Regions from separate parts of the Streptomyces sp. R11 genome, predicted to be linked through region 2. Evidence: riboswitches for the same ligand, from Rfam matches in the RefSeq annotation. Region 2 holds a riboswitch; the other holds the start of a gene.
What was found. Region 2 has a riboswitch for cyclic di-AMP ahead of AB5J55_RS05020 (NlpC/P60 family protein). Riboswitches for the same ligand answer to the same signal wherever they lie in the genome.
Positions count from the first base shown of each region.

Region 1: another riboswitch for cyclic di-AMP. It lies ahead of AB5J55_RS31690 (M23 family metallopeptidase); the one in region 2 lies ahead of AB5J55_RS05020 (NlpC/P60 family protein).

Region 1 covers NZ_CP163432.1:6,871,296-6,878,642, reverse strand. The annotation lists gene AB5J55_RS31705 (GNAT family N-acetyltransferase) at 1-1,492, opposite strand, end outside; gene AB5J55_RS31700 (HPr family phosphocarrier protein) at 1,683-1,964, shown strand; gene AB5J55_RS31695 (GntR family transcriptional regulator) at 2,152-2,847, opposite strand; gene AB5J55_RS31690 (M23 family metallopeptidase) at 3,046-3,828, opposite strand; cyclic di-AMP (ydaO/yuaA leader) riboswitch at 3,842-4,004, opposite strand; gene AB5J55_RS31685 (M16 family metallopeptidase) at 4,218-5,606, opposite strand; gene AB5J55_RS31680 (M16 family metallopeptidase) at 5,603-6,982, opposite strand.
Region 2 covers NZ_CP163432.1:1,098,598-1,105,944, forward strand. The annotation lists gene AB5J55_RS05015 (NAD-dependent epimerase/dehydratase family protein) at 1-1,010, shown strand, start outside; cyclic di-AMP (ydaO/yuaA leader) riboswitch at 1,153-1,330, shown strand; gene AB5J55_RS05020 (NlpC/P60 family protein) at 1,387-2,949, shown strand; partial or broken gene AB5J55_RS05025 (substrate-binding domain-containing protein) at 2,968-3,431, opposite strand; partial or broken gene AB5J55_RS05030 (Gfo/Idh/MocA family oxidoreductase) at 3,435-3,896, shown strand; partial or broken gene AB5J55_RS05035 (sugar phosphate isomerase/epimerase) at 3,909-4,028, shown strand; gene tgmB (ATP-grasp ribosomal peptide maturase) at 4,099-5,055, opposite strand; gene tgmA (putative ATP-grasp-modified RiPP) at 5,069-5,260, opposite strand; gene AB5J55_RS05050 (hypothetical protein) at 5,395-5,823, opposite strand; gene AB5J55_RS05055 (esterase-like activity of phytase family protein) at 5,945-7,138, opposite strand; gene AB5J55_RS05060 (MFS transporter) at 7,192-7,347, opposite strand, start outside.

The DNA.
Region 1 (7,347 bases), 5.8 Mb from region 2:
CCACGAGCTCGGTGATGGTGTCCACCCGGATCACGCCGGCCTGCCGCAGCAGCGCGGACACCGTGGCGTGCGGCAGCCGCGTGGCGCGCACCGCGTGGCCCTGCGGCGCCGCGCCGCCGTGTCGCGCGCCCTGCACCACGACCAACGGCTTGGCCGCGGCCGTACGCCGGGCGAGGCGGTTGAACTTGCGCGGGTTGCCGATGGACTCCAGGTACATCAGGGCGACGTCGGTGTCCGGGTCGTCGTACCAGTACTGAAGGACGTCGTTGCCGGACACGTCGGCGCGGTTGCCGGAGGAGACGAAGGTCGACACACCGGTGACGCCGGTCACGCCGCCGCCTCGCCGGTGGAGCCGGGACAGCAGCGCGATGCCGATCGCGCCGGACTGCGCGAACAGCCCGATGCGGCCCGGGCGGGGCATCTCGGGGGCCAGGGAGGCGTTCAGCCGTACGTCGGCGGAGGTGTTGATGATCCCGAAGGCGTTCGGTCCGATGATGCGCATGCCGTACGCGCGTGCCTGCCGTACGAGTTCACGCTGCCGCTCGCGGCCGTCCGGCCCGCTCTCGGCGTACCCGGCGGAGAGCACGACCAGCCCCTGCACGCCGTGCTCGCCGCATTCGGCGACCACGTCGGGGACGTACGCGGCCGGCACGGCGACCACCGCGAGGTCGACCTGTTCGTCGATGTCGCGCATGGAGCGGTGCGCGGGCACGCCGTCGAGTTCCTTGAGGTCGTGCGGGAACGCCCTGTTCACCGCGTACAGCCGTCCCGTGAACCCGGCGTCCCTGATGTTGCCCAGGACGCTGCGGCCCACCCCGCCGGGGGTGCGGCCGGCGCCGATGACGGCGACCGAGCCGGGCACCAGCAGCCGCTGTACGGACCGTGCCTCGGCGCGCTGTTCGCGCGCGTACTGCACGGCGAGCGAGCGGTCCGTCGGCTCCAGGTCGAACTCCAGGCGGACGACGCCGTCCTCGAAGCTGCGTTTCTGGGTGTATCCGGCGTCCGTGAACACCTTGATCATCTTGTTGTTGGCGGGCAGTACCTCGGCGGCGAAGCGGCGGATGTCGCGCTCGCGGGCGACGGCGCCGATGTGTTCGAGCAGGGCGGAGGCGACGCCGCGGCCCTGGTGGGCGTCCTGGACGAGGAAGGCCACCTCGGCCTCGTCGGCGGGCGCGGACGCGGGCATTCCGTCGGCGCCGATCCGGTCGTAGCGTACGGTGGCGATGAACTCGCCGCCCACCGTGGCCGCGAGTCCCACCCGGTCCACAAAGTCGTGGTGCGTGAAGCGGTGGACGTCCTTTGCGGACAGTCGCGGGTAGGGCGCGAAGAAGCGGTAGTACTTCGACTCGTCCGACACCTGCTCGTAGAAGCTGACCAGGCGCTCGGCGTCATCGACGGTGATGGGGCGGATGCGCGCGGTGCCGCCGTCGCGCAGCACCACGTCGGCTTCCCAGTGGGCGGGGTACGCGTGCCTGTCCGAGGCGCTCTGCATGGGGCCCAGAGTACGGCTCGCGTACGACAACGGCGCGAGGCAGTCTGTTCAGGACGTACGTGGGGTCGAGGCCGCGACCCCACGGTCACCTCAGGAGGGGACGTTCGTCAGACGTTCGTCCAGTTCCGTCGTGCTTCACGGGTGTGGGAAACTGGTCTAGACAACCCTGAACACCGAAGGGCAGCATCACATGGCTGAGCGCCGCGTCAACGTCGGCTGGGCCGAGGGCCTCCACGCCCGCCCCGCCTCCATCTTCGTCCGAGCCGCCACGGCCACAGGCGTCCCGGTGACGATCGCCAAGGCCGACGGCAACCCCGTCAACGCGGCCTCCATGCTGGCCGTCCTGGGCCTGGGCGCCCAGGGCGGCGAGGAGATCGTCCTCGCCTCCGACGCCGAGGGTGCGGACGCCGCCCTCGACCGTCTGGCGAAGCTGGTCTCCGAGGGCCTCGAGGAGCTGCCCGAGACGGTCTGAAGGACCTGAGCGGGACGCCACAACAAGCGGTGAAGCCGCGTCCGCCTTTCCGGCGGGCGCGGCTTCGCTGTTTTCGGCAGGCGGCCCCGCTTTTTGAGGTTGGCGGCCGAGAATTACCCGCACACCTGAAAAAGGGCAGCGTAAATTACCGCCTCCGAATATCCCCTCTTTGTATACGGCGCCCGTGTTAATGCCGCAGGCTCGGCATGTTTACGGGATGTTGCAAATTCCTCACACGCTCCGGGCGATCACCGCGGGAGCCGAAGCGCAACCGGTGCGCGGAGATCGAGCGCTCGGTGTGCAGCGCCGTGATCGCACGGGCGCGCTCGCCGTCGCCGCGCGCCACCGCGTCCACGATCGCGCCGTGCTCGGTCCAGGACTCCACGGGGTCGGCCGGTGCCTCGACGGCGTACATCCAGGCGATCTTGTGCCGCAGCTGGGTCAGCATCGAGGTCAGGGCAGGGCTGCCGGAGGCCTGGGCCAGCGTCTCGTGGAACCAGCCGCCCAGCGAGCGCAGGTCCTCGCTGTTCCCCCGCCTGGCCCGCTCCTGGCCCAGCCTGACCAGGCCGCGCAGGACCTTCAGATGGGCCTCGGTGCGCCGCTGGGCGGCCCGGGAGGCGCCGAGCGGCTCCAGGAGGGTGCGCATCTCCAGCAGGTCGGAGGCCTCCTGCTCGCTCGGTTCGGCGACGCATGCGCCCGCGTGCCGCCGGGTCACCACGAAGCCCTCCGCCTCCAGGGTGCGCAGGGCCTCCCGCACGGGGACGCGGGAGACGCCGTAGCGACGGGCGAGGAGTTCCTCGGTGAGCCTGCCGCCGCGCGCGTGGACCCCGGCGACGATGTCGTCCCGGATCGCGGTGCATACCGAGTGCGCCGGAATACGCATGACCGACCTCCGCCTTAATCCCCGTGAAACGTCGACGAATGACGTGTGTTCAGTGACTCTATTGCAACCGGCGGGAATTTCCGACGGGAGGCCGGAATCCATGGATATTTTTTGGACAGCGGGTCGTTCGAAACGCCGAAAGCCCCGGCTCGGGGAGCCGGGGCTTTCGGAAGACGCGCGGGCGTCAGCGGCGGAGCGTCAGATGTTCACGCCGTGCGAGCGCAGGTAGGCGACGGGGTCGATGTCGGAGCCGTACTCCTGCGTCGTGCGGGCCTCGAAGTGCAGGTGCGGCCCGGTGACGTTGCCGGTGGCGCCGGACAGGCCGATCTGCTGACCGGGGGTGACCGTCTGGCCCACCGAGACGGCTATGGACGACATGTGGCCGTACTGGGTGTACGTACCGTCGTTCATCTTGATCACGACCTGATTGCCGTACGAGCCGCCCCAGCCGGCCTCCACGACGGTGCCGGAGGCCACCGAGTGGACCGAGGTGCCGCTGGCTGCGTGGAAGTCGACGCCGGTGTGGCTGCCGGAGGACCAGACGGCCCCGCCGGCCTTGTAGCCCGTGGAGACGTACGAGCCGGAGATCGGGGCGACGTAGGACAGCAGGCGCTTACGCTCGGCCTCGCGGGCGGCGCGCTCCTTGGCCTCGCGCTCCTTCTTCGCCTTCGCGGCCGCCTTCTTGCGCGCGGCCTCCTCGGCGGCCTTCTTGCGGGCCGCGGCCTCCTTGGCGGCCTGCTCCTGGGCGGCGGCCTGGGCGTCGATCTGGTCGGCGATCGAGTTCTCGACGGCGACGACGGGGATGAGGCCGGTCTGCTCGACGGCCGGTTCGGCGGCGAGCGCCGGGGCGGCCAGGGTGCCGATGACGCCGGTGGCGGTGAGTGCGGCGACGCCCGCGGCGCGGGCGGTGGTGCGCTCGAAGCGGCTGGGGCGACGGTGCTTCCCCGCGGGACGCTTCCCGGTGGCGCAGGTGAACGCCATGAAGTGGCTGGTCCTTTCCTTCCTTCTCGCCTACCGGGTTAGCTGACGGGTTCGGAGCAGGAAGGTCTCCTACGGACCCCCTCGCGGCTGCGCGGGCGTCCGATTCACCCCAGGGACTTCGATGGGTCCCCGGCTCCCCTGGCTCGCGCCGTACGGGGACTCGGCGATGGCTGTCCGGTGCCGCGGGCGCGGCGCAGTGCCTGACGGACAGCCCGGAAGACGCTAAACGGGGCATCTTTCAATCCCCAAACGGATCCTGCCTTTTGTAGTGCATCCCACAGGTCAGACAGGCAACCTCTCCCTCAATTCGGGCATAAAGGGGCCCTGGTGACTCTTCCGTCGCCAGGGCCCCTACGCACGCGTGCCGTCTCCGGCGCCGCGCCAGTCCCCTACTCGGCAGCCACGACGCTGACTTCGCCGATGCCGAGGGCCTCGACGGGCTCCCGGATCTCGGCCGCGTCGCCGACCAGGATCGTCACCAGACGGTCGACCGGGAAGGCGCTCACGGCCGCCGCGGTGGCCTCGACGGTGCCGGTCGCGGCGAGCTGCTGGTACAGCGTCGCCTGGAAGTCGTCGGGCAGGTGCTGCTCGACCTGGTCGGCCAGCGTGCCCGCCACGGCCGCGGCCGTCTCGTACTTCAGCGGCGCCACCCCGACGAGGTTCTGCACGGCGAAGTCCCGCTCGGCGTCGGTGAGTCCCCCGTCGGCGACACCGCGCAGGACCTTCCAGAGGTCGTCCAGGGCGGGACCGGTGTTCGGGGTGTCCACGGAGCCGCTGATGGCGAGCATCGCCGCACCCGAGCCGTCCGGGGCGGAGCGCAGGACCTGCCCGAACGCGCGCACTCCGTAGGTGTAGCCCTTCTCCTCGCGCAGGACCTTGTCCAGGCGGGAGGTGAGGGTGCCGCCGAGGCAGTACGTGCCGAGCACCTGCGCGGGCCAGACGCGGTCGTGCCGGTCGGGGCCCACGCGACCGATCAGCAACTGCGTCTGGACGGCGCCGGGGCGGTCCACGATGACGACGCGCCCGGTGTCGTCCGCGGTCACCGGCGGGACCGGCCGGGGCTGGGCCGGGGAGCCGGTCCAGGCACCGAGGGTGTCGCCGAGGAGGGCGTCGAGGTCCACGCCGGTGAGGTCGCCGACGACCACGACGGTGGACGTCGCCGGACGCACATGGCGCTCGTAGAAGGCACGTACTCCGGCGGAGTCGATGCCGGCGACCGTGTCCTCGGTGCCCTGGCGCGGGCGGGACATGCGCGAGGTCGCCGGGAACAGCTGCCGGGACAACTCCTTGGCGGCGCGGCGCGAGGGGTTGGCCAGCTCGTGCGGGATCTCGTCGAGGCGGTTGCGCACCAGGCGCTCGACCTCGGCGTCCTCGAACCCGGGAGCCCTGAGCGCGTCGGCGAGCAGGCCGAGCGCCTTCGGGAGACGGGAGACGGGCACCTCGAGGCTGACGCGGACGCCCGGGTGGTCGGCGTACGCGTCGAGCGTGGCTCCGCAGCGCTCCAGCTCGGCGGCGAACTCCTCGGCGGTGTGCTTGTCGGTGCCCTCCGAGAAGGCACGCGCCATGATCGTGGCGATGCCGTCCAGGCCCTTCGGCTCGGCCTCCAGGGGCGTGTCCAGGAGGACCTCGACGGCGACGACGCGCTGGCCGGGGCGGTGGCAGCGCAGGACCGTCAGGCCGTTGTCCAGCTTGCCGCGCTCCGGTGCCGGGAACGCCCAGGGCCGGGCCTGGCCGGCCTGGGGCTGCGGGTGGAACTCCATGCTGGCGAGCTCGGTCACTGCGCCGACTCCTCGTTCTCGTCGGTGGTCCCGGCGGGTGCGGCCCCGTCGGCGGCTGCTTCCAGGTCCTCGGCCTCGTCGGCGACCGGCTCGTACACCAGCACCGCGCGGTTGTCGGGACGCAGACGGGCCTGGGCGACCGCCTGGACCTCCTCGGCGGTGACGTCGAGGACGCGCTGCACGGCGGTGAAGGCGAGCTGCGGGTCGCCGAACAGGACGGCGTACCGGCACAGTTCGTCGGCGCGGCCGGCGACCGTGCCGAGCCGGTCCAGCCACTCGCGCTCCAGCTGGGCCTGTGCGCGCTCCATCTCCTCGGCGGTGGGGCCCTCCTGCGCGAAGCGGGCGAGTTCCTCGTCGACGGCCGCCTCGATGACGGGCACCTCGACGTCGCCGGACGTCTTCACGTCCAGCCAGCCCAGGGAGGGCGCTCCGGCCAGACGCAGCAAGCCGAACCCAGCTGCCACGGCCGTACGGTCACGGCGTACCAGCCGGTTGTAGAGGCGGGAGGACTCGCCGCCGCCGAGGACGGTCAGCGCCAGGTCGGCCGCGTCGCACTCGCGCGTGCCGTCCGCCGGGAGCCGGTAGGCGGCCATCATCGCGCGCGCGGGGACGTTCTCCTCGACGACCTCGCGCAGCTGCTCGCCGATGGTGTCGGGCAGCGAGCCGTCGCGGGGCGCGGGCTTGCCGTCGTGGGACTGGATGGAGCCGAAGTACTTCTCCACCCAGGCGAGCGTCTGCGCCGGGTCGATGTCACCGACGATCGACAGGACGGCGTTGTTGGGCGCGTAGTAGGTGCGGAAGAACGCGCGGGCGTCCTCCAGGCTGGCCGCGTCCAGGTCGGCCATCGAACCGATCGGCGTGTGGTGGTAGGGGTGCCCGTCGGGGTACGACAGGGCGGTCAGCTTCTCGAACGCCGTGCCGTACGGAACGTTGTCGTAGCGCTGGCGGCGCTCGTTCTTGACGACATCGCGCTGGTTCTCCAGGCCCTCCTCGTCGAGCGCCACCAGGAGGCTGCCCATGCGGTCGGCCTCCAGCCACAGCGCGAGCTCCAGCTGGTGGGCGGGCATGGTCTCGAAGTAGTTGGTGCGCTCGAAGCTCGTGGTGCCGTTCGGCGAGCCGCCCGCGCCCTGGACGAGCTCGAAGTGGCCCGTGCCCTTCACGCTGCTCGAGCCCTGGAACATCAGGTGCTCGAAGAGGTGGGCGAGTCCGGTACGGCCCTTGACCTCGTGGCGGGAGCCGACGTCGTACCAGAGGCAGACCGCGGCGACCGGCGTGAGGTGGTCCTCGGAGAGCACCACGCGCAGGCCGTTGGCCAGGCGGTGCTCCGTGGCGGTGAGGCCGCCGGATTGTGCCTCCGGTGTGGCCGTGTGACCCATGGGCAAGGTGTCCTTCCGGTCGCGTGCACTGCGTTGTGTCGAGCGCTTCGCGCTCAGTTCCTGCCACTGTATGCAGCGTCCGAAGGGTCGGCGAAGTTCCCGGTCAGAACGCCGTGCCGGGACGCGGGTGAGTGCGGGCCCGCGTCGACACGCTGGACGGCCCTCAAGCACGGCTCACCGTCCCCTCCCGCGACCCTGCCGAACGGGGCCGGCCCGGCGCGCGCCGGCCGTACCCACCGGACATGCGCGGGCTCGTACCCCCCGCGACCTGGCACGGTGCCCGCCGATCACTCCGGCGAGTGAACGGTCTCGCGGCGCCCGCTTGCCTTCGACTTCTCCGGCCGCAAGCGCGGTCCCGGACAATG
Region 2 (7,347 bases):
TCGTCGGAAGTCATCTGGTCAAACGGCTGCTGGAGCGCGGGTATCGGGTCCACGCCACGGTACGCAGCACGGCCGCCACGGCGAAGGTACGCCCCCTGCTGGAGATGCAGGAGGCACATCCGGGCCGCCTCCACCTGTTCGAGGCGGACTTGTTGGCCGAGGGCTCCTTCGACGAGGCGATGACCGGATGCGGAGTGGTGTTCCATGTGGCGTCGCCGTTCCTGATGCCGGAGAAGATCAAGGACGGCCGCAGGGACGTCGTCGATCCGGCCCTGCTCGGCACCCGCAATGTGCTGGCGGCCATCGAGCGCACACCCACAGTCGAAAGACTCGTCCTCACCTCGACCGTGGGTGCGATCTTCGGCGACTACGCCGACGTACTGGCCATGGACGACGCGGTGCTGTCGGAGCGCTACTTCAACACCACCAGCACGATGGAGAACAACCCGTACCACTACGCGAAAACGGTCGCGGAACGCGCGGCGTGGGACGCGGAAGCCGCCCAGGGCCGCTGGCGGATGGTGTCGGTCAACCCCGGCCTGATCCTGGGCCCCTCCCTCACCCCCACCTCCGAGTCCGGCAGCCTCTTCCTGCTGGAGGAGCTGTTCAAGGGCTACTTCTTCTACGGCGCACCCGACTTCAGCTTCACCACGGTGGACGTGCGTGAGGTGGCCGACGCGCACATCGCGGCGGCCCGGAACCCGGACGCGAAGGGCCGCTACATCCTCGCCGCCCGGACCATGACGTCCTTCCACGAGATGTCCCGCATGATCCGGGCCCGCCATCCCCGTGACCTGCGCCTCCCGCGCACCGCGCTCCCGCACTGGCCCGTTCGCGTCCTGGGCCCGGCGTTCGGACTGAGCCAGGACTACATCCGCAAGCACCTCGGCATCCGGTTCCAGGTGGACAACAGCCGCAGCGTGCACGAACTGGGCATCGCCTACCGTCCGATCGAGCAGACGGTCCTCGATCATTACGAAGCGTGGCGAAGTCAGCGCACCGCGAAGTGAATCCGGTCTCTTTCTCACTCGGAGCGTCGAAGGTCACAAAAACGTATCGGACATTTCACATGTCAATCTTCACGCGGGCCTCACAAGTTGGTTAGGTTACGCATCGGACCGCACGACGAACTCCGGCGAACCCCGCCGGGACGCGCGGCCTCCGCCGAGTCCGGTGCGCGCCCGCAAGGGTCCACTGGAGCCGGGGACCCAACCGAACTTGGGGTGAATCGGCCCAACCGCCCTTCGGGGCGCGGGCCGTAGGGCACACCTTCCGGAGACGACCGCCCGAACCCGTCAGCTAACTCGGTAGGCGGAGTACGGAAGGAGTACGTCACCCATGGCGCCGGAACGCACCGCGCGTCCGGGGGCTCTGAGCCTCCCGGGCATGCGCAATTCCGCACTCGCGTCGGCAGCCCTGACCTCTGTGGCCCTGCTCGCCCAGACGGCCAACGCAGCCCCGTCGGCCGCGGACGAGGCGCCGAGCCGCGAGGAGGTCAGCCGGCGGGTCAGCTCCCTCTACGACCAGGCCGAGTCGGACACGGGGACCTTCAACGCCACCCGCGCGGCAGCGACGGGATCGCGGGCGCGCACCGACCGGCCGACGGACACCGCACGCCGGGCCGCCGCCGCGCCCCGTGACAACGAGAGCAGGCACAGCGACCCCGCGCTCGACAGCGTCGCGCGGCAGTGGTTCGACGCCGCCCGTGCGAAGGTGGGTCCGATTGTGCCGGCGGTACTGCCGACCGACCGGATGCCCGAGCGCCCCACCGGGACGCGGTCCGCGCGCCCGGCGAACGGCCCCGATCAGGCGCGGGAGTCGTCGGGCCGTGCCGCCCTGGAGCTGCCCGCCGCGCCGGTCGCCGAGCTCACGTCCGGTGCGGCCACCCGGACGGCTGCCGTGGCCGAGCTGACCGCCGGGCCCGTTGCCGCACTTCCGGGCGCTTCGGAGGCACCGCAGCAGACGACCGCAGGGAGCGCCCTCGCCCTGCCCCTCCCGGCCGCCGAGCCCACGGCCGAGCCGCAGGAGCGGTCCGCGCTGCGCACGACCAAGGAGCAGAACCAGCGCAAGCTCGACCGGGCCCGCGCGTTGCTGTCCGCGTACAGCGCACGGCAGAGCGCGCCGCTCGCGGCGATCGAGGCGGCGCCGGTCACCGACACCTGGGGGGCCGCGCCGACCCAGGCCCAGCCCACGGCCGATGCGTATCCCTCTGCCGACGCACAATGGCAGGCACTGCAGGCACAGGGGCCGGCCGACCTCACCACGGTCCCGGCCGGTACGACGGCCTGGGCCGCGTCGACGCCCTGGAGCACCACGCCGGACCCGCTCACCGACCCACTTCCGGCAGTCACCACGCCGGACCCGCTCACCGACCCACTCCCCTCAGTCGTCGCGCCGGACCCGCTCACCGACCCACTCCCGGCAGTCACCACGCCGGACCCGCTCACCGACCCTCTCCCCTCAGTCGTCGCGAGCCAGGACATCGCCACGGGCCAGACCGCGATCCCGGGTCCGGCAATCACCGCTGCCGACCAGACCCTCGACACGAACCCGTCCGTCGAGCCGAGCGCCGCCCTCACGTCAACGGGCCCGCAGGACACCCGGGCCCTGCGCGCCCTGGACTTCGCCCGCGCCCAGCTCGGCAAGCCCTGCGTCTGGGGCACGACGGGCCCGGAGGCCTACGACGGGCCCGGCCTCACCCAGGCCGCCTGGAAGGCCGCGGGCATCGCCCTCCCCCGCACCGCACCGGAACAGGCGACCGCCGGCCGTGGCATCGCGGTCACCTACGCCGAGCCCGGTGACCTGGTCCTGTTCCATGCGGGCCACGTCGGCATCTGCTCCGGAAACGGCACGATGATCCACGCACCGGGCCCGGGCTCCTCCATACGCGAGGAGTCCATCTACTACGCCGGGGAGTCGGCGATCCACAGCGTGATCCGGCCCGCCTGAGCCACCGATCGGCCGCCGTCACGGGACGCGCGGGGCCGGCCCGCTCGTGCCCCGCACCACGAGCTTGGGGTCCAACAAGGCCTCGCGCGGCTCCAGTTCCGGCTTCTCCAGCCGCTCCACGGCGAACCGCACCGCGTACTCTGCCATCAGCAGCGCGTCCTGACGGACCGTCGTCAGACCGACCGGCATCAGACGGGAGAGGCGGTTGTCGTCGGAGCCGCCGACGGACATGTCGCGCGGTACCTCGACGCCCGCGCGGGTCGGGGCCATCAACAAGCCCATGGCGCACCGGTCATTGCCCGCGAGGACCGCGGTGGGCAGGGGCAGGCCCTGGTCACGCTCGGCGAGTAGCAGACCGCTCGTCTCGATGCGCGCATCGCGGCCCGGTAGGCGCGACGCCACTCGGCCGAGCCCGGGCCGCGCCCGCCGTCGATGTGCACGACCCGGCGGTGCCCCAGCTCCACGAGATGGTGCATGGCTTGTAGGTCATCGACCCCGGCCGGATCGGCGAACCGCTGATCGTGCACTGCGCCCACCGCAACCCGACCGTCCCTCAGTCGTACACCCCCCCATGGCCGCCCTCGACACGGCCGTCCACGAGGTCGACGTGCTGCGCCGACTGCTCGACGACGAGATCGTCTCCACCCAGGTCGTCGCACCGCGCGCCACGAGCAAGCGCTTCGCGCACCTCAGGGACCCGCAGATCATGCTGTTCGAGACCGCCAAGGGGGTCCGCATCGACCTGGAGGTCTTCGTCAACTGCCAGTACGGATACGACATCCAGTGCGAGACCGTCGGCGAGGAGGGCCTCGTCCGGCTGCCCGACCCCGCCGCGGTCGGTCTGCGCACCGCCGGACAGCACGGCACGGGGGTGCTGACGGACGGGCCGCTACCGGGAGGCCTTCGACACCGAGTTCCGCGACTGGATCGCGGGGATCGCCACCGGCGACGGGCCCTGCACGCTGCGCGAGCTGAACTTCGACGGCGTGGCGACGGCCTGTGTCTTCGCGTGGGAGGAGCGGGCCGAGGAGTCGTCGGCATTCATGCTGGACCGCATCCGCAAGGAGCTGGGGAAGTAGGAGTGGGCGAGCTTCGCGGGGCACGCCCGCGCCGTGGCGCCGACCGCCCCCTCGACGGTCGGCACCCGACTCACCCGCGGCCTTCGGTCGCCCGGCGGTCCGGCCTGCGCTGGGCCAGCCACAGGGCCACCTCCTCCGCGATCGGCTGCCCGGTCTCCAGCTCGACGAAGCCGAACTGGCCGCTCTGGTTGCACTCCAGGAACCACCAGATGCCGTCCTCGTCCTCGGCGAAGTCGAAGGCGGCGTACGCCAGTCCGGCGAGGGTGACGTACTCGTGCACCGCCTTGCCGATGCGGTCGGGGACCGGGACCGGCTCCCAGGCGTGCCCGGTGTCGCCGTAACGTCCGTCGACCTGGCCGGGTTCGGCGGTCTTGCGCGCGGCGAACATCCGGCTGCCGACGGCGGTCAGCCGGATGTCGGCCCGCTTGGAGACGTACCGCTGGAGAAGCGCGGGGCCGGCCGCGACGGCGGAGAAGTCCGCGTCGGGGCCGACGAGGGTGGTGGGCAGGGTCAGCCCGGGGTTGCCGGGCGGCGGTCCCGAGGCGGACTTCACCACCACGTCCCGGTACTCCTCGGCGAACTCCCGTGCCAGCCGGGGGGAAGTGGTGAAGACCGTCGGCGGCACGGCGAAGCCACTGAGGTGGGCGACCCTCAACTGCCAGGGTTTCAGGCGGGCCTGGTCGGCGTTGCGCGGATGGTTCATCCACCGTGCGGCGGCGGAGTGGAGCATCCCGTACAGCGCCTGCCGGGTCTCGGCGGTCAGCCATTCCGAGCGATGGGCGGCGTGTGCGGCCGGTTCGCCGGGCCTGCGCACCCAAATCGAGCGCAGGCCCCCCATGCTGAGCACATGTCCGTTGACGGACAGGTGGCCGTCGAAGTCGCCGTGCGCGTAGTCGGCGGACAGCACGGCCTTGCCCGGCAGGTCGGCGGGGTCCAGTCGCATCACGGGCGTCCCCGTAGCGTGCAGCTCGGCCACCACCATGTCGGCGGTCACGTCCTCCTCGGACGTCAGGATCAGTACGGTCATGCGCGCACGGTCGTCAGTCGTCGAAGTGGGTCGCAGAGCCCGCGGTCGACGTCGTCGTGCCGACCGCGAGCAGGAGGTCCGGGTCACTGACGGCTGGGCGTCCGTCGGGCAGCACGTTCAGCTGCCGGGCCGGGTCGAACTGATACGGCGTGACCGCGAGGGAAATCCCCTTCGGAAAGGCGTACTTGAGGGTGAACGGTTGCACTTTAAACCTCCGTGGCGTGTTGTTTGAATTACCGTCACTTACGCGCCGGTTGCGTAAGGAATTCATCACTTTCCGCCACATCGGCGTGAACGTAGTCACACCCTTCACAGGAAACCCAAAGGCCTCTGGACCCGTCAGGCCTTCGGCGTACCCGCTCGCAGTTCGCGCAGCAACCGCGGTGCCGCCTCGACGAGTTGATCCAGCTGGTGGTCGAGCAGCGGGATGAACTCGTCGAGCGAGTGGGCGAGGGACTCCGGGATCTCCAGCAGGTAGCGGTAGCCGTTCTCGGCGTCCGGATCGTCGACGCCGATGTCCGACTCGACGGAGAACGCCTCCGGAGACATCCCCACCACCAGGCTGCACACCATCTCGCGGCCGTCCTCGAGAGTGAGAGTCACAGCCAGGACCTGCGTCCCCGGAATGGCGCCGTACTTGGCGAACTCCCGCCAGGTGACGTGCGGTTGGTGCTCCAGGAACAGTCCGTACCCCAGTTTCCTGAGCCGCTCCGCGGCACTCCACTGGGCGATGGGCAGACGCTGGGCGTCGCGATCGGCTGTGTCCACGGGCCGATCATAGGACCGGCGGCTCCGGCACGCCCTGGTCGAGCGCCCGCGCCGGCCCGGTCACCCGCTCGACCAGCCGGCGGCCTCACATCTGACCGGGCACTCGCTCCTGCGCCTGCCTTCAGCGGAACGCGCGCCCGTCCGCGTGGAGCGGGGCCGAGAGGCGGACGGTGATGAACTCGTTGTCGTCCGCCTTGCCCGCCGTACGGCCCGACGAGAAGGGGAAGTTGTTGTCGTTGAGGACTGCCAGCGTGCGGTCGTCGACGAGGTTCACGTCCTCGATCGTCTGGAACGGGAAGCGGAAGGTCTTCCCGAAGCCGCCGAGCCCCTTGGGGTTGGCGATGTCCAGCAGGTCGGCGACGAGGGTCTTGTCCATCAGGCCGTCGCCGTTGCGGTCACGGGTGTCGGCCAGGTAGATGCGCTTGAACTGAGCGGTGTCGCCCTGTCCCCCGTCGCGCTCGATGACCAGGAAGCGGTGCCGGTCTACGGCGATGGCGTCGCCGATGGCGTTCGCGGTCGACTCCAGGCGGTAGACGAACCCCTTCCCGGTGTAGGCGCGCTTGCGCAGGTCGAACTCGCTGAAGCGCAGGTCGCCGGGGGTGTCGCCGGTCACCGTGCCTTCGAGGAGCGGGTAGAGGCGGCGGCCGTCCACCGAGCGCACCAGACCTTCGAAGCCCTTGCTGCTCGCTATGTTCGGCTGGGCGCCGTTCAGGTACGGGTTCTCCGGCGCCTTCACCCCGTCGAGCGCGATGGGTGCCTCCAGGAGGCGGCCCTTCGCGGAGAAGTGCAGCAGCCAGGGGCCGAACTCGTCGCCCATCCAGTACGTCCCGTCCGGCATCCGCTGGATCGACTCGACGTCGAAGTCGGCGCCGGTGAGCGCCCGGTCCGCCCGCGTGAGCGCGAACGGCACACGGCCGTCGGGGTCGCTCAGGTTGAACCCGCCGAGCACCTTGACCTTGCCGGTCCGCGTGTCCGGCTTGATGCGGTGGACACGGAGCAGGAAGTCGGCGCTGTTGGCCTTGTTGCCGTACCCGTTGTCCGAGAGCACGTCGAAGGTGCCGTCACGCCGGTTCACGACACCGCTGAAGCCCTGCACCGGCTGGTGCGCGAACGGCGCCGAGATCCCGTTGAAGGGGCCGGCCCCGATCGCCGAGCCGGACGGCTCGCTGCCCGGCACGAACGTCTCGGCCGGCAGTGACGCGAAGCCGGTCAGCGTGGCCCGGCCGAAGTCCTGTCCGCCCCGGTCGGCCACGGCGGGAGATGCGAGGGAGACGGTCAGCACCGCGGCACTGATCATGATCGAAGTTCTTCTCATGGCGCGCACAGTAAGAGCACCGGGTGACGGATGCGCCAACGACAGACGTCGGTTCAGGGCGTCGGCATCCCGCCGCCCTGGAGCCGCTCCAGGTCGGCGGGGCGGACCTGGATGACGAGCAGGGCGATCACCGCGGCGATGCCCGTGAAGATCGCGGCCACGATGAAGGCGGCCGAGATCCCCGAGGTCAGGATCTCGTCGGCGTACTG